3 regions of the Exiguobacterium sp. s161 genome follow, and region 3 is predicted to be linked to each of the others. Evidence: riboswitches for the same ligand, from Rfam matches in the RefSeq annotation. Region 3 holds a riboswitch; each other region holds the start of a gene.

Region 1 (5,514 bases), on a different contig from region 3:
ATCCCACCGACGAATCCAATCAATCCAAGCATCGCGACGTATCCGAGGTACGTCTGATGAAACAGCAACAAGCCGACGGAAGATAGGACAAGTCCGATGACACTGATGACAAGCGTCTTCTTGCCACCGAGACGGTCAAACGCTTTTCCACCTAAGTAGTTTCCGACGATTGCTAAGGCCGAGTTGACGAACAATGCCATCCCTGCTTTTGTCATCGACTCTCCTAAATATTCATGAATATATAATGTATTAAACGGCCATAAAAAAGAGGATCCCGTCGTATTGATGGCCATCGCAAGGACGAGGATCCAGACCGCTTTTGGTAATTTTGGCATACCTGTGGTCCTCCTATTTCATTCTCAACCTTGCCACTTTACGCAATCCGTCCCCTAACTGTCAAGCTACTTCGCTTTTCGTCAACGAATCAAAAAATGATATAATGCAGAAAGAATCTTGCACATACTGAACCATTACTAGAAAAACAGACTATAGGAACAGGAGTCTATGCCATGTCACTTGCCCGTGTATTACCTTATACGAAACAATTACTCGAGTCCGTTATCGAACCCGGAGACTGCGTCGTCGATATGACTGCCGGAAATGGACATGATACACAGTTTTTAGCAGAACGTGTCGGTCCAGAAGGAAGGGTCCTTGCGTTCGACGTCCAGGCACAAGCCATTGAGGAATCGACGCGACGTCTTGACAAAGCCGGAATGTTAGCACGCGTCGACCTTTATCATGAAAGCCACATCCATGTCGGTGCCCGTCTTTCGGACGAACAACGTCCTGTCCGCGCTGGTGTCTTCAATCTCGGATACCTGCCTGGAAGCGACAAATCAATCACGACGACCGGAGAAGAGACGCTCGAAGCACTTGATGCCCTCCTCCCGGTCCTCGCTCCCGGCGGTCTTGTCGTCCTCGTCGTCTATCACGGTCACTTGGAAGGAAAACGAGAACGTGATGCTGTCCTCGATTACGTCACAGCCCTTGATCAGCAAGATTATGCCGTTCTCCAGTATCGCTTCTTGAACCAACAAAATCATCCCCCGTTCATCATCGCGATCGAGAAAAAAGTAGGCGGATGATGGGCACAAAAAAGTGATGCCCCTTTTTTAGAGGCATCACTTTTGTTATTTCATTCTTCCACAAGCTTAAAGAACAACATTAATTTTTCTGCGAACCGTGTGTTCAACCGTTCGAAACTAAAATGCGGAAAACCGTGTAGACGTTGTAAGTAAATCTGATCGCCACCCATTTTCCGGCATACTTCAAGTGTCAACTTGACGTCTGCGAACTGATCGTCCGGTGCATAAAAACAAGCCAAGTTCACACGCGGCAGTTTTTTTCGTTCCTCGTCATGTACGACGATCTCTTCTTCGATTTCCCGGTACTGTGCATAGGTCAGTTCACCGATGCGAACGGTATCTTCCGTACTTTGACCAAACGGCAACGTACCGAGTGGCGCATCGGGCCGGAAACGATCGAACGCACTTGCGAAGACTTGTTTGACGCCTCCGAGTTGTTTCGAAGGGTGCCAATCAAACAACGGTGAAATGAATGCAAGGCTTGCGACCGGTAATTCATATTCTTGCAACAGACGATTGACGACGAGTGCGCCCATGCTGCAGGCGACGATATGAATCGGTAGCTTGCGTTTCCCGGCTTCACGTAATGCTTCTTTTAACAGTTGACCATGTTCTTCAAACGAGATGCGACGTGGTGCGTCGACGAGCAATACTTCATACTCTCGTTCGAGTACCCGAATCAAAGCTTCACTCGGACGGGCACGCAGTTGTAACGGATAGACTAATACGATGATTCCTGTTGGTTGTTCAACCACAAACTCACCTCTTCACTTCATACTTCCTTTTTACGATACCTTATTTCAAACGTACACGAAACCGTCCCAAGACGGATTTCACGAGGCGACATGGCGAAGACGAATGACAGATTCTACTTGCCCAAAGACTTCTTCCGTCATCTCACTGAGTTCTTCAAAACCGAATGAGGTCAAAAACTGACGTGCTTTATAGTTACGTGCCTCCACGTAGACTTCGAGTGGGATGGCTCCTTGTCGTTCGAGTTCACGGATCAATCGTCGTCCGATTCCGTTTTGCTGATATTTCGGCAAGACGTACAGACGAATGATCTCCCACGTTCCCTCAACATCAACAGCATGAATGAAACCGACGATTTCCTCATCGATGATTCCGACATAAAAATACTCTCCCCGTGCTTCTTCCGCCGTCCGGATCGCACGAACGACTTCTTCTTGCGGATACGCCTCCTGCACGAAATGCGCTTTCGAACGTTCGGAATAGATTTCTGCATACGTATCCAACCAAGATGTGACAGCAATGTCATGAATACGTCCTGCATCAGCTGGAATAGCTTCGCGTATTTCCATAATCGGAACCCCCCTTTGTATTCATACGAATCGACTCATGTACTTTTACCCTCTTCTAGAAAAAACATTCGTTTCCTGCAAAGTTCCCCGTAAACAAAAAAGTCCGAAAACCCGCGTAGGGTTCTCGGACTTTTTGATTATGCGAAACGTTTTGCTTGTTCTTCAAGAACTGCTGCTTTATCTGTTTGCTCCCATGGAAGCTCAACATCTGTACGACCGAAGTGACCGTATGCAGCTGTTTGACGATAAATCGGACGACGGAGATCAAGCATGTTGATGATTCCAGCCGGACGAAGATCGAAGTTTTCAGCAACCAATTCGACGAGTTGCGCTTCAGGAAGTTTTCCTGTACCGAATGTGTCAACCGCGATTGATACCGGGTGCGCGACACCGATTGCGTACGCGAGTTGAACTTCTGCTTTGTCTGCAAGACCTGCAGCAACGAGGTTCTTCGCGACGTAACGTGCTGCGTATGCAGCTGAACGGTCGACTTTTGTTGGATCTTTACCTGAGAATGCTCCACCGCCGTGGCGTGCGTATCCACCATACGTATCAACGATGATCTTACGACCAGTCAATCCAGCATCTCCTTGTGGTCCGCCAATGACGAAACGGCCAGTTGGGTTGATGAAGAATTTCGTTGCTGCGTCGATGTATTCAGCCGGGATGACCGGTGTGATGACGTGTTCTTTCAAGTCAGCTTGGATTTGCTCAAGCGTGACTTCTTCTGCGTGTTGTGTCGAGATAACGATCGTATCGACACGAACCGGCTCGTTGTTCTCGTTGTATTCGACCGTGACTTGTGTTTTTCCGTCCGGACGAAGGTAGTCGAGTTGACCGTTTTTACGCACTTCTGCCAAACGGCGTGCGAGACGGTGTGAGAGCGAGATTGGAAGTGGCATGAGTTCTGGCGTTTCTTTCGTTGCGTAACCGAACATGAGACCTTGGTCTCCTGCACCGATTGCATCGATTTCTGCATCAGACATGCTACCTTCACGTGCTTCAAGCGCTTGGTCGACACCAAGAGCGATGTCTGCTGATTGCTCATCGATTGATGTCAATACAGCACATGTGTCCGCGTCGAAACCGTATTTCGCGCGTGTATAACCGATCTCACGAATCGTTTCACGGACGACTTTTGGAATGTCGACGTAAGTCGATGTCGTGATCTCACCTGCAACGAGAACGAGACCTGTTGTAACAGAAGTTTCTGCCGCAACACGCGCGTTTGGATCCGCTGCGAGGATTGCATCAAGAATTGAATCCGAAATTTGGTCACAGATTTTATCTGGATGACCTTCAGTGACTGACTCCGACGTGAATAGTCGGCGATTAAGGTTTGTCATGTATGACCCTCCCAAAAAAGAATTTGACGGTGTACTCATTTCCCCTAGTTGAGTGGGACGGTAAAATGAAAAAAACCTTTCCAAGTCCAAAAAATGGTCAGGGAAAGGTTGTGCGTTCTTCCTTTACCCTCTTATCGTTCGAAGTGTTTACTTCGCTTCAGGAGAGCACCTTTTCCCTCATTAATATGTGAATTAATGTAGGACGGTTGCCGGGTTTCTTCGGGCCTTGTTCCCTCCACCTGCTCAGAATAAGAGTATCCGTTACGAATTACATGATATAAAGTTGTAACTACTCTGTCAAGCAAGGTTTCAAATTCTAGTCGAAACTTTTTGAAAGAGATGTTAAACTGTTAATGCTGAAAGCGTTTCCAGATAAATAGAAATCAGCACTAGAAAATGATTGCTCTCCCTTTAGTATGTCATATATAATAAATGTGTCATACTAAATGCAGTGAGCCAAAACCAACGTAGGGGAAAGGTGGGGTCAGGATGCCGATGACGGTCCTGAATATCGAAGAACTACTCAAGAAAGAGCATGTGTTCAAACAACTATCTGTTGCTGAACTTGTCGAACATGCGATTCGAAACGAAGAAGGTGTCCTTGCTGAGAACGGCGCATTATCTGTAGAAACGGGGAAATTTACAGGTCGTTCACCAAAAGATAAGTTCATCGTCCGTGATTCTTCCTGCGAGTCTCACATTGATTGGGGTCATGTCAACCAACCAATGGATGGAGACAAATTTGAACAATTGTTGCAAAAGGTTCTTCGTTACATGAACGAAGCTGACCATCTCTATTACACAGAAGCTGCTGCTGGAGCAGATACGCACTTCACCCTTCCGGTCCGTGTGCTCACACAATATGCTTGGCATAACCTGTTTGCCAAACAACTCTTTTTACGCGAGTATCCTGAAGTGGCTGCCTTCGAACCGTTCACGGTCGTCTACGCGCCACATTTCAAAGCAGATCCTGCCGTTGACGGAACGAACTCCGAGACGTTCATCGCGATGTCGTTCGAACACCGAATCGTCTTGATCGGTGGAACGGAATACGCTGGAGAAATCAAAAAGTCGATCTTTTCCGTCATGAACTACCTCTTGCCACAAGAAAACGTCCTTTCGATGCACTGCTCGGCAAACGTCGGACACGAAGGCGACGTCGCCTTGTTTTTCGGTCTATCTGGTACTGGTAAGACCACCCTTTCAGCCGATGATAGCCGTCAATTGATCGGTGACGATGAGCATGGTTGGTCGCACGATGGTGTCTTCAACATCGAAGGGGGATGTTATGCGAAGACGGTCAATCTATCGCGTGAAAAAGAACCACAAATCTTTGACGCGATCCGTTTCGGAACCGTCCTTGAGAACGTCGTACTCGACGAAGCCCGTCATCCTGATTACGATGATACATCGTTGACGGAAAATACGCGTGCTGCTTATCCGATTACGGCAATCGATAACATCGCTGTTCCGTCACGCGCTGGTCATCCGAAGACGATTGTCTTCTTGACAGCTGATGCGTACGGTGTCTTGCCTCCGATCAGCAAATTGACGAAAGAACAAGCGATGTATCACTTCCTATCAGGATATACATCAAAACTCGCTGGGACAGAACGTGGGGTCACGGAACCGGAAGCAACGTTCTCGACATGCTTTGGTTCACCATTCCTTCCACTGATGCCTGAAAAATATGCGACGATGCTCGGCGAATTGATCGATCGTCATGGTGTTACCGTTTATCTCGTCAACACGGGCTGG
Region 2 (5,514 bases), on a different contig from region 3:
GACCCGCGATACCAACGACTTCACCTGCTTGAACCGTCAAGGAGATATCGTGGACGTCCGCATTCGTAGCACTCTCGACGGTCAATACGTTCGTTGCATTTACCCGTGACGTTTTCACAACAGACGTAAGCTGACGCCCGAGCATCTGCTCAACGACAGCTTCCTTCGTGATGTCTGTCAAAAGATGTCGTGAGATGAGTTGACCGTCGCGCATGACCGAGATGGAGTCGCAAATCTCATATAGTTCCTGTAAACGATGCGAGATGAAGATGATCCCAAGCCCTCGTTCGGCTAAACGACGCACGACTGAAAAGAGATGGCTTGTTTCCGCCTGACTGAGAGGTGCCGTTGGTTCATCTAAAATCAAAAAACGGCGTTCTTGGACGAGGGCGCGAGCAATCAGTACGAGTTGCTTTTCAGCAAGCCGCAACTCCTCGACACGTGTCTTGACGGAAATATCCGCCTGTAATGTCGCTAACGCTTCCTTGGCACGCTGTATGTAACGGCGTTGGGATACGAAGCCAGTCATCGTTCCGTCCGTCAACAGATCGAGACAGATATTCTCAGCGACCGTCAAATACGGGACAAGCGCCACATCGACCTCTTGTTGGACGAGGTCGATTCCAATCTGTTTCGCATCACGTGGTGACGTGATGGACAACTCCTTCCCGTCGAGACAGATCGTTCCTTCGTCCGCCGTTTCCGCTCCGGATAAGACTTTCATCAACGTCGACTTACCGGCACCATTCGCACCGACAAGCGCGTGGATTTCACCGGATTTCACTTCAAACGAGACTTGTTTTAAGGCTTGCACTCCTGGAAACGCCAGTGAAATCCCAGTCATCTTCAAGTGATGATTGGTAGACGTCATTGTTTTTTATGGACGTCACGCAACCGGTCCATCCACGGTTCATTGAATTTGTCCGATGTACTCCATCCTTTGATGATCGTATCGAGATTGTACATCGTCGTATCCTGCTTCAACGCCTTCTGCTCCACGAGTTTCGCGTCGAGATCAAAGCTATCTGGTGTCTTCTCGCCAGCGATTTTCTTAGCCAGTAATCGCATGTCCGTTTGTCCAATCAAGAATGGATCCACCGCACTCGTCGAGACCCAGTTACTGCCTTTTTCACGCATCAGGTTGATATCCTGATTCGAGACATCGATCGAGATTAGCGGGATTTCTTGACGTTTATTATCCTTGAGCGATTTGTAAGCCCCTTTTGCGACTTCGTCCCACGCTCCCCAAACCGCATCAATGCTTCCTTTCGGATATTTCGCGAGAATCGCATTCATCTTCGTTGCGATATCCCCTTGGACATCTTGGAAGTTTGTCGGTCCAACCGTCTCAAGCGTTTTGATCTTACCGTCTGCTTCGTACGTCTTATAGATTTCCTGACGACGATCGAGCGGGGCAAAACCTGGTCCGAACCAAAGTTTGATGACACGGACCGGCTTTTTGTCCGTCACCTTCGTCACTTCATCAAGCGATAGCTTCGCGAGTTGATGATCGTTTTGGAATGTTTCCGTCACACCTTTTAACGCCGTTCCTTTTTTCTTCGTGACCGTATCGAACGTCACGACCTTCAGCCCTTTGTCGACCACTGGTTTAATCATGTCATAGGCGTAGTCTTCCTTACCATGCGAGATGATGAGCCCATCATAATCTTGCTGAATCGCTTGCGCGACCAGCTCCTTGAACTTGACGTCGTTACCTTCCGAAATGAACGTGCTGACTTTAAAGCCAAGCGCTTCGCCTTCACTTCGTGCGCCATCAAGGAATTGTTTCGTATGGTCGTCCGATGCTAGGTTGCGGATGACGGCGATCTTGACGTCCGATTGAACCCCTTTTGGTACATCCTTGACGACCTTCGTCGTCGTGGCTTCTCCATTCGCACAAGCCGCTAGTAACAGTGCCGGTGCTAGGACGGCGTAAGCTAGTTTTTTCATGACATATCTCCTTATCCGAGGGGTTGAAGCCCTGTTAATTGTTCAATCGTTTCTTCATTCGGTTGCGTGATGACACCAAGTTCGGTAATGATGCCCGTGATCAATGTGTGTGGTGTGACATCAAACGCCGGGTTGAAGACAGCGACGCCTTCCGGTGCTGTCGCGACACCTTGGACAGTCGTCACTTCCTGCGGATCACGTTCTTCGATTTCGATCGCGTCTCCGGAAACGAGCGAGAAGTCGAACGTCGAGAGCGGTGCTGCGACGTAAAACGGAATACCAAAAGCTTGCGCGAGCAATGCCAATTGGAACGTCCCGATTTTATTCGCGGTATCTCCGTTTCGTGTAATGCGGTCGGCACCGACGATGATCGCATCGATCTGTTTTTCTTTCAGCGTATGGGCGACCATGTTGTCCGTAATTAACGTGACATCGATGCCGGCACGTTGCAGCTCCCATGTCGTCAATCGTGCTCCCTGCAGTAACGGTCGCGTCTCACTCGCAAAAACGGATAATTCGATGCCGCGTTCTTTTGCGATGTAGAACGGCGCAAGTGCCGTTCCATAAGCAGCGGTCGCAATCGATCCAGCATTACAAATCGTTAGGATCCGGTCGCCTGACTGGAACAATTCCAGTGCATGAATCCCGATTTGACGTGACGTCTGCGCATCCTGGTCGTATAAGGCGACCGTCCGTTTTTCCAACCGTTCGCGAATCTCTTCTACCGACGTCCCGTCTTGAATGATTGGATTCAATTGATCGAGGACATTTCGCAAGTTGACGGCCGTCGGTCGTGTCGCGAGTAACGTCGCCGATGTCTCAAGCAAGGCTTGCTTGTAGACCGGAAGCGCCGCTTCAAACCGGTATGCTTCTTGAACGAGCACGAATCCACCGAATAAGCTGATCGCAGGTGCGCCTCGAACGCGCAGTTGCTTAATCGCCTCAACCGCTTGCGCGAGATCAGCAATGACTTCATAGTGCTCTTCTTGCGGTAGACGTGTCTGATCGAGAATCGTCAAGATACGATCTTCGTAACGGATACTTTGAACGAATGTAGTCATCGGCTGAGTTCCTCCGTTACGTCAAAGTTTCGTAAATCATCGAATGTCCGGCATTCTGTACGGCGTTTGATTAACGCCGCTCCTAGACGAAGAGCGTGACGTTTCCGCTCTAAGCGTTCCGTCGTTGAATCGATTGATTCTAAATCAGCGACCGGTGCAAGACCAATCGTCCGCCGAATCAATTCGCAACCGGCAAAGCCAAGGGCATCCTGCAAGATCGTGCTCAATACATCGTCGACGAGCCCCGATGTCCGGAATGGTTCGACGGCTTCCCGTTCCCATAATGCACGGAACGTTGAAGCGAACGTCAGCCAGAACGTATCGATATCCTTGATTCGGGCGTCACGTCGTGTAGGGTAATCCGGATATGCTGCGAAGAATAGATGCGCAATGAACTGCCCGACATCGAATCCGAATGGACCATAAAAGGCGAATTCTGGATCGATGACTTTCGTTTCCGTCGCCGAGGCGAAGATGCTGCCTGTATGTAGATCGCCGTGCAGCAATGCATCTCCTTTCGTGATGAAGAGCGCTTCGAGTTTTGCGACTTCGCGTTTCAACTCATCGTCTGCCCATAGACGTGCCACCTCTTCTTCGAGTCCGGCTTCAATCTCGTTCGTTTCCGCGTCATGAAACGGATCCGTGAAGATTAATTTTTCCGTGATGTCGCACAAGTCTGGATTGTAGTACGTTCGGGCGACACGTTTCTTTTCAACCGGACCAAGTGCAAAGTCCGATGTATGGAATAACGTCCGAGCGAGATAAGAACCGATATGTTCCGCAAGCAACGGATACTGTTCACCTGCGAGTAAACCGCTTCGAACGATCGTCAGATGTGAAAGATCTTCCATGACCGTATACGCCTCTTCATGACTAGCATGAAAAACACGCGGCACGAACGGTACGGCATGCCGTGCGAATTCACGGAGTGCGGATTGCTCGATCCACGCTCGTTCGAGCGATAACGGCCAGCTCTCCCCGACGACCTTCGCATATGGTAATGCTTGTTTTAAAATCAAGCGATGTTCGCCTTCTCGAATCCGAAAGACGAGGTTGAGGTTCCCGTCGCCAATCTCTTCTGCTTCGACAGTTCCGTCGCCGATCAGTCCTAATGTCCGAACACGATCAATCGCGTCCTGTTCTGTGAATGCTTTATATGTCATCTCAGTTTCCCCCTATGTGATACACGAAAAAGCGCCTCTTTTCGTCATCGAAAAGAGGCGCAGAAAAGTCACTGCGTCCTCTTATCTCTCAGACGAAACGTCTGTTGGATGTAGCACCGTGCCTAGTGGTCGGTTGCTGCGGCGTCATCGGGCCAATTCCCTCTGCCAACTCGCGATAAGAGTCGTATGTAGTTGTCGTGTGTGATATTGATTTGAATCTTACGCAATCGACTTCCTCGCTGTCAAATCGAAATCAAGCAGAAACGGATATCATTTTTATGCCATCTATAGAAAGAGTATTTTCAAAAAAATAAATTTTCTAAAAATAGTTTGACAAGTAGCGATTCTCATGTAAAAATTGCAATTAGATTTCACAATTTCATCCAATTCTTATCAAGAGCAGACGGAGGGACAAGCCCTACGATGTCGCAGCAACCGACCTTTTGGCACGGTGCTAATTCTTGCAGCTACTAAGCTGACAGATAAGAGTCCACGTTCGAATCATTCATGGTCTCTTGTCGCTGACGAGAGACCATTTTTTTGTTGAAGGAGGAAAGACATGGCTTATATCACTGCTACTTATCAATTGACTGCCCGTGATCGACTCGAGCAACGCGCTGAACAACTCGCGCTTGGTCTGACAGTCGGTTCTTGGACGGAACTGAATCATCTCGAACAACAACAACTCGCCTCGTTCAAAGGGGAAGTCGTACATACCGAAGAGCGCGATGGCAAAGGATATATCACGATTCGTTACCCGGAACATAACGTATCGCGCGACTTTTCTGCGATTCTAACGACCGTCTTCGGGAAACTCTCACTCGACGGTGAAATCAAACTAACGGAATTGCTATTACCCGATACATTTACGTCGGACTTTCCAGGTGCGAAATTCGGGATCGAAGGGGTCCGCTCCTTGATTGGTGTCGAAGATCGCCCATTATTAATGAGCATCTTCAAAGGAGTCATCGGACGGGATTTATCGTTCCTTCGTGATCAACTCGAAGGACAACTCGCTGGTGGGATTGACCTCGTCAAAGACGATGAGATCCTATACGACAATCCGTTGACACCGACGATTGACCGGGCACGAATCGGACGTGAGGTCATCGATGCTCACTTCCACCGGACCGGTAAACGTGCGTTATATGCGATCACACTCAGTGGTCCCGTCTTTACGCTCAAGGATCAAGCCAAGCGATTGATTGATGCTGGAGCGACTGCTTTCTTGCTGAATACCTTCACATACGGACTCGACGTCTTACGCGAACTGGCGAGTGATCCGGAAATCAACGTTCCGATCTTCAATCATCCAGCATATAGCGGTGCGTTGATTGCTA
Region 3 (5,514 bases):
TGAAGACACTGATGCCGAAGCCTGGTGTCTCGTCTAAATCAAATTCTTTTTGTTCCCCGAGTGACGCGATATTTCCTGTCCGTGTAAACGATTCAGGAACGAGTCGTTTGGCGATTTTCGTAAAGATAGGACCGGCGATGATGACGGTCGGAACAGCAACGATGAAACCATACAATAAGACTTCCCCGATATTGGCTTTATATTCTCCAGCGATGACGGTCGGACCCGGGTGAGGTGGTAAGAAGCCGTGCGTGACAGACAGGGCTGCGACCATCGGGATCCCGAGATACAGGATCGAGACGCGGAGCTGACGTGAAATCGCAAAGACGATTGGAATCAACAGGACGAGTCCGACTTCGAAGAAGAGAGCGATCCCGATGATGAATGAAGCGACGACGACTGCCCATTGGATGTTCTTTTCCCCGAATCGAGCGACAAGCGTCATGGCGATTCGCTGCGCCCCCCCGGCGTCAGCGATCAGCTTTCCAAGCATGGCACCAAGACCAAAGATCAATGCGAGGTGACCAAGCGTTCCGCCGATACCAGCTTCGATCGTCTTGACGATCTGATCGAGCGGCATGCCGAGTAGTAGTGCAACGCCAAAGGAAACGATGATGAGTGAGACAAACGTATTTAATTTCAACCCCATGATGAGAACGAGCAACGCGACGATCCCAATTCCTACGATGACTAAAGGCATGATGACTTCCCCCAAAAGATTAAGTTAGTTTTCTTCTTGAATCAAGCTCCGTTGATACGTAGCGATTCGTTTATGATCCTCAGACAATGTTCGAGCCAAGCTAATGAAAATTGGTAAGAGCTGACGATATTCATGCATCGCTTCTTCATTTGGTACATGACGATGCGTTTCCCCAATCATCTCGGAGACGACTTCGAACGAATCGACTTCCCCCGTCGCATACAGTCCGAGAATACAAGCACCGAGACATGAACTTTCAAAGCTTTCTGGAATGACGACTTCCGATTCAAAGATGTCCGCCATCATTTGGCGCCAGACTTCAGACCGAGCAAACCCACCCGTTGCCTGAATCCGTGTCACGGGACCGTCCATGCACTCGACGAGTGCGAGGAAGACGGTATACAGATTGTAGATGACGCCTTCTAGTGCCGCCCGGATCATATGCTCTTTTTTGTGCGAAAGCGTTAAACCGAAGAACGAACCGCTGACATCCGGATTCCAGAGTGGCGCTCGTTCACCGGACAAGTAAGGATGGAACAATAGCCCGTCGGATCCAGGACGGACGCGTTCGGCAATCTTCGTCAAAACAGCGTACGGATCGATGCCAAGGCGTTTTGCTGTCTCGACTTCGGCTGACGCGAGTTCGTCTCGGATCCACCGTAAGACCATTCCGCCATTATTGACGGGCCCACCGATGACCCAGTGGTCCTCGGTCAGCGCGTAACAGAACGTTCGTCCTTTTTCATCGGTCTGCGGACGATCAATGATCGTTCGGATAGCACCGCTCGTTCCGATCGTGATCGCAATTTCCCCTTTGCGAATCGCGTTGACGCCTAGATTGGAGAGGACACCGTCACTAGCACCGACTAAGAACGGCGTATCAACGGATAGTCCCATTTGTCGTGCGTAATCGACATTCAGTCCAGTGCATGACGTCGTCGTCGGTACGGGTTCTGATAAATAGCTTGCATCGATTCCCGCGACATGTAACGCGCTCGTATCCCAGCCTAATTCATGAATGTTGAAGAGACCGGTTGCTGAAGCGAGAGAGTGGTCGATGACATATCTGCCGAACAGTCTTTGGAACATGAATTCCTTGATCCCGACATATTTTTCCGTTTGAGCATGGAGCTCCGGACGATCTTCGACGAGCCAACTGATTTTGCTGAGCGGTGACATCGGATGGATCGGTGTTCCGGTCCGGTGATAGATTGATAGACCATATTGTTCCTTGATCTTGTTCGACCATGCTTCACTCCGACTGTCTGCCCATGTGATGCAGGCAGTCAATGGTTGATGTTGTGCGTCCATCGCGATCAAGCTGTGCATAGCACTACTGAACGCGACGAACTTCGGTGGCATGCTCGGATGACGTTTCGTGATCAAACGGATTGATTCGAGAACCGCATCGAAAATTTCTTCCGGATCCTGCTCCGCCGTCGAGCGGTTCGGTGTATGGAGCGGGTAACCGACGTTCGTTTGTCCGACGACCTCTCCTTTTGTCGTAAATAAGACTGCTTTCGTACTCGTCGTTCCGATATCGACGCCTAACATGTATTCAGTCATGTGAATCGACTCCTTTCGACATCATTTGTTGCGTTTTCCAGAGATCTTCGACTTCCTGGACGTCATCAAAGTTCTGATGTAAGGAAGCAACCATCCGTTCACGATCCCCTGTCTCGATCGCTTCGATGTACAAGGCGTGGTTCGCGAGGATGCGTTCGAAGTCTTCGATGTCTTCCTCGAATCGTACCCGCATCGATAGGAGGATGAAACTTTCCATGACCGGTTTGAGATTTTGCCAAATCATGCTGACATATCCATGATCAATCGAGCGGATGATCGTTTCGTGAAACAGTACGTCCTGGAAGGAGAATTCATCGGCATCCTTGTATTTGATGGCAACTTTCATCATTTCGAGAATTTTACTGAGTTCACGGACGAGTTCTGCCCGTTCGATTTTGACGAGTCGTTCGAAGACGAACGTTTCAATGAGTAGCCGGACATCATAGATTTCCTGAATGTCGCGCTCAGACAAACCGACGACGACCGCTCCCATTCGTTCGAGACGAATCAATTGTTCGGATGCAAGGACCTTTAACGCATCACGGACGGGCGAGCGACTGACTGAAAAATCAGAGGCTAATTTGTTTTCGGATAAAATGGTACCGCTTTCAATCTTTCCTGAAATGATGCGCATCCGTAGCTCGTGTGCGACACGATCTCCAGCGGAAGCTTTTGCTAACCACTTCAAGGGGTATAACAGTTCTGACATGGAATCACCTGATTTCTAAAGTGAGTATACTTGTATACAAGTTAGTATAAACGTTTTTTTCTAAAATGCAAACGCTTAACTTACATTTTAGTGATTCAAGCAGGAATCAGGAAAATGGTTTCCGATATGTTAGGGTGAAGGAGTAAGTAACGAATCGATTAGTTAAAAAGGAGGTAATGCATATGCATGTTTTAGTCGTAGGTGCCGGAGCAGTTGGAGGTTATTTCGGGGGACGTCTTGCTGAGCAAGGGGAACAGGTGACATTCCTTGTTCGTCCGAAGCGCTATGAACAATTACAAAAGACAGGGTTACAGATCACTAGTCCTCATGGTGATGTTATGATCACGCCTCAGTTAGTGACACGAGACATGCGACTGAATCACACATTTGATGTCGTCTTACTTTCGACGAAAGCCTATCACTTGGATGATGTCCTACAGGATCTTGCGCCATTTGTTTCGAGCGAGACGTACATCATTCCTTTGTTGAACGGCATGCAGCATATACGACGGTTAACAGAAGTCTTCGGAGAAGATCGAGTACTGGGCGGACTTTGCTTCATTGAATCGACGCTTGATGCAGAAGGGCGTATTGTACAGACAAGCCCGTCGCATCGGCTATTGTTTGGTTCACGAACCGGTAAACCAACAGCGCGTTTAGAGGAGATTGCAACACGTTTTGCGAAAGCGAAGGCACCGATGGCGTACTCGATGCATATCATGGATGACATGTGGCAAAAGTACCTCTTCATTTCGACATTTGCGGGCGTGACGACACTATTTCGCTCTGCCATCGGTCCAATTCGCAAGGACCCAATTGGTCATCAGATGATTCAAGACGTCATGAAGGAAGCGAAGCGAGCGATGGAAGAACAAGGCGCAGTCTTTAATGACGATGTAGAAGCGGTCTTGCTGAAGCAGATGCATGCAATGGAAGACACGATGAAATCATCGATGTTACGGGACATGGAAAAGGGTCAGCCCGTCGAAGTGAAACATTTCTTTAGTACTTTGCTCGAAACACGCTCTTCACGTCATCTTCAACTGATTGAATCTAATTTATGGATCTATCAAAAAAATCGGGAAATGCCTGTTGACTGAATTATCTGCATTCTGATATGGTTAGGAACAATTACATACTTATCCAGAGAGGTGGAGGGACTGGCCCTATGAAACCTCAGCAACAGGTCGAAAGATACTGTGCTAATTCCTGCGGGTGCTGCACCCGATCGATAAGATTTCCGAATTGTCGACCGACGCATCCGTGAGGATGCGTTTTTTGTTTGAAATAGGTGGAATGAGGAGGAAATGGATTCATGAAAACGAGCGGAGCATTTCGACGCAAGATGGAATCACGTCATCTGATCATGCTGTCGTTAGGTGGTGTCATTGGAACCGGATTATTTTTAAGTACAGGTTATACGTTGGAACAAGCAGGACGTGTCGGAACGATTTTATCGTATTTGATTGGGGCCGTCGTCGTTTACTTAGTCATGTTAAGTCTCGGTGAACTCGCCGTGCACATGCCGGAAACCGGATCATTCCATAAGTACGCAACGAAGTACATCGGACCCGGCACCGGTTATACAGTGGCCTGGCTCTACTGGCTGACATGGACGGTCGCCCTTGGTTCAGAATTCACGGCAGCAGGCATTTTAATGCAACGTTGGTTCCCGTCGATTCCTGTATGGGTGTTCAGCGCATTGTTCGCTGCGATGATCCTTGGTATCAACGTCTTGAAGGTTCGCGTGTTCGCTGAAGTCGAGTTTTGGTTTTCCGCCATTAAGGTCGTGACAATCATTGCTTTCATTTTACTCGGTGCGGGAGCGATCGTCGGCTTTATTCCACTGCAAGATGGTAGCCCGGCTCCATTCTTTTCTTCGTTAACCGAAGGCGGGTTGTTTCCAAATGGCGCTTTCGTCATCTTCATGACGATGCTTGCCGTGAACTTTGCTTACTCGGGAACGGAACTAATCGGTGTCGCGGCGGGTGAAGCAGTCGATCCGAAACGGACGATTCCGCTTGCGATCCGAACGACGATTTTGCGACTCGTCCTCTTCTTCGTCGGTACGATCATCGTATTAGCCGTCTTATTGCCAACGGATGGGAAAGGTGTACTCGAAAGTCCGTTCGTCGCCGTGTTCGAACGAATCGGAATTCCCTACGCAGCAGACGTGATGAACTTCGTCATTTTGACAGCGATCTTGTCGGCAGCGAATTCTGGACTTTACGCCGCCTCTCGGATGCTCTGGTCGCTTGCGAACGAACGCATGATTCCACGCTTCTTCGCCCAGGTGACGCCAAGTGGGGTTCCACTTCGAGCCGTATTATTCAGCATGCTTGGCGGAGGACTTGCCTTGCTGTCTAGCATCTATGCAGCAGGGAGTGTCTATATCGCGCTCGTCTCGATTTCCGGTCTTGCTGTCGTCGTCGTTTGGATGTGTATCAGTGTGGCCCAGTATCGCTTCCGGAAGCAATTTCTTCGTGAAGGGCATACGGTCGACGAATTGGTCTATCGCACACCACTCTTTCCATTCGTA

What was found. Region 3 has a riboswitch for S-adenosylmethionine ahead of KNQ14_RS11560 (amino acid permease). Riboswitches for the same ligand answer to the same signal wherever they lie in the genome.
Positions count from the first base shown of each region.
Region 1: another riboswitch for S-adenosylmethionine. It lies ahead of metK (methionine adenosyltransferase); the one in region 3 lies ahead of KNQ14_RS11560 (amino acid permease).
Region 2: another riboswitch for S-adenosylmethionine. It lies ahead of KNQ14_RS13725 (2,3-diketo-5-methylthiopentyl-1-phosphate enolase); the one in region 3 lies ahead of KNQ14_RS11560 (amino acid permease).

Region 1 is NZ_JACSNH010000001.1:533,553-539,066, reverse strand. It holds gene KNQ14_RS02590 (MDR family MFS transporter) at 1-335, opposite strand, end outside; gene mnmM (tRNA 5-(aminomethyl)-2-thiouridylate-methyltransferase MnmM) at 489-1,088, shown strand; gene KNQ14_RS02580 (serine aminopeptidase domain-containing protein) at 1,139-1,843, opposite strand; gene KNQ14_RS02575 (GNAT family N-acetyltransferase) at 1,922-2,410, opposite strand; gene metK (methionine adenosyltransferase) at 2,548-3,756, opposite strand; SAM riboswitch class I at 3,885-4,011, opposite strand; gene pckA (phosphoenolpyruvate carboxykinase (ATP)) at 4,246-5,514, shown strand, end outside.
Region 2 is NZ_JACSNH010000006.1:18,937-24,450, forward strand. It holds gene KNQ14_RS13705 (sugar ABC transporter ATP-binding protein) at 1-871, opposite strand, end outside; gene KNQ14_RS13710 (sugar ABC transporter substrate-binding protein) at 868-1,950, opposite strand; gene mtnA (S-methyl-5-thioribose-1-phosphate isomerase) at 1,962-3,011, opposite strand; gene mtnK (S-methyl-5-thioribose kinase) at 3,008-4,174, opposite strand; SAM riboswitch class I at 4,253-4,356, opposite strand; SAM riboswitch class I at 4,562-4,663, shown strand; gene KNQ14_RS13725 (2,3-diketo-5-methylthiopentyl-1-phosphate enolase) at 4,734-5,514, shown strand, end outside.
Region 3 is NZ_JACSNH010000004.1:67,531-73,044, forward strand. It holds gene KNQ14_RS11540 (GntP family permease) at 1-700, opposite strand, end outside; gene gntK (gluconokinase) at 725-2,266, opposite strand; gene KNQ14_RS11550 (GntR family transcriptional regulator) at 2,259-2,975, opposite strand; gene KNQ14_RS11555 (ketopantoate reductase family protein) at 3,158-4,075, shown strand; SAM riboswitch class I at 4,112-4,213, shown strand; gene KNQ14_RS11560 (amino acid permease) at 4,291-5,514, shown strand, end outside.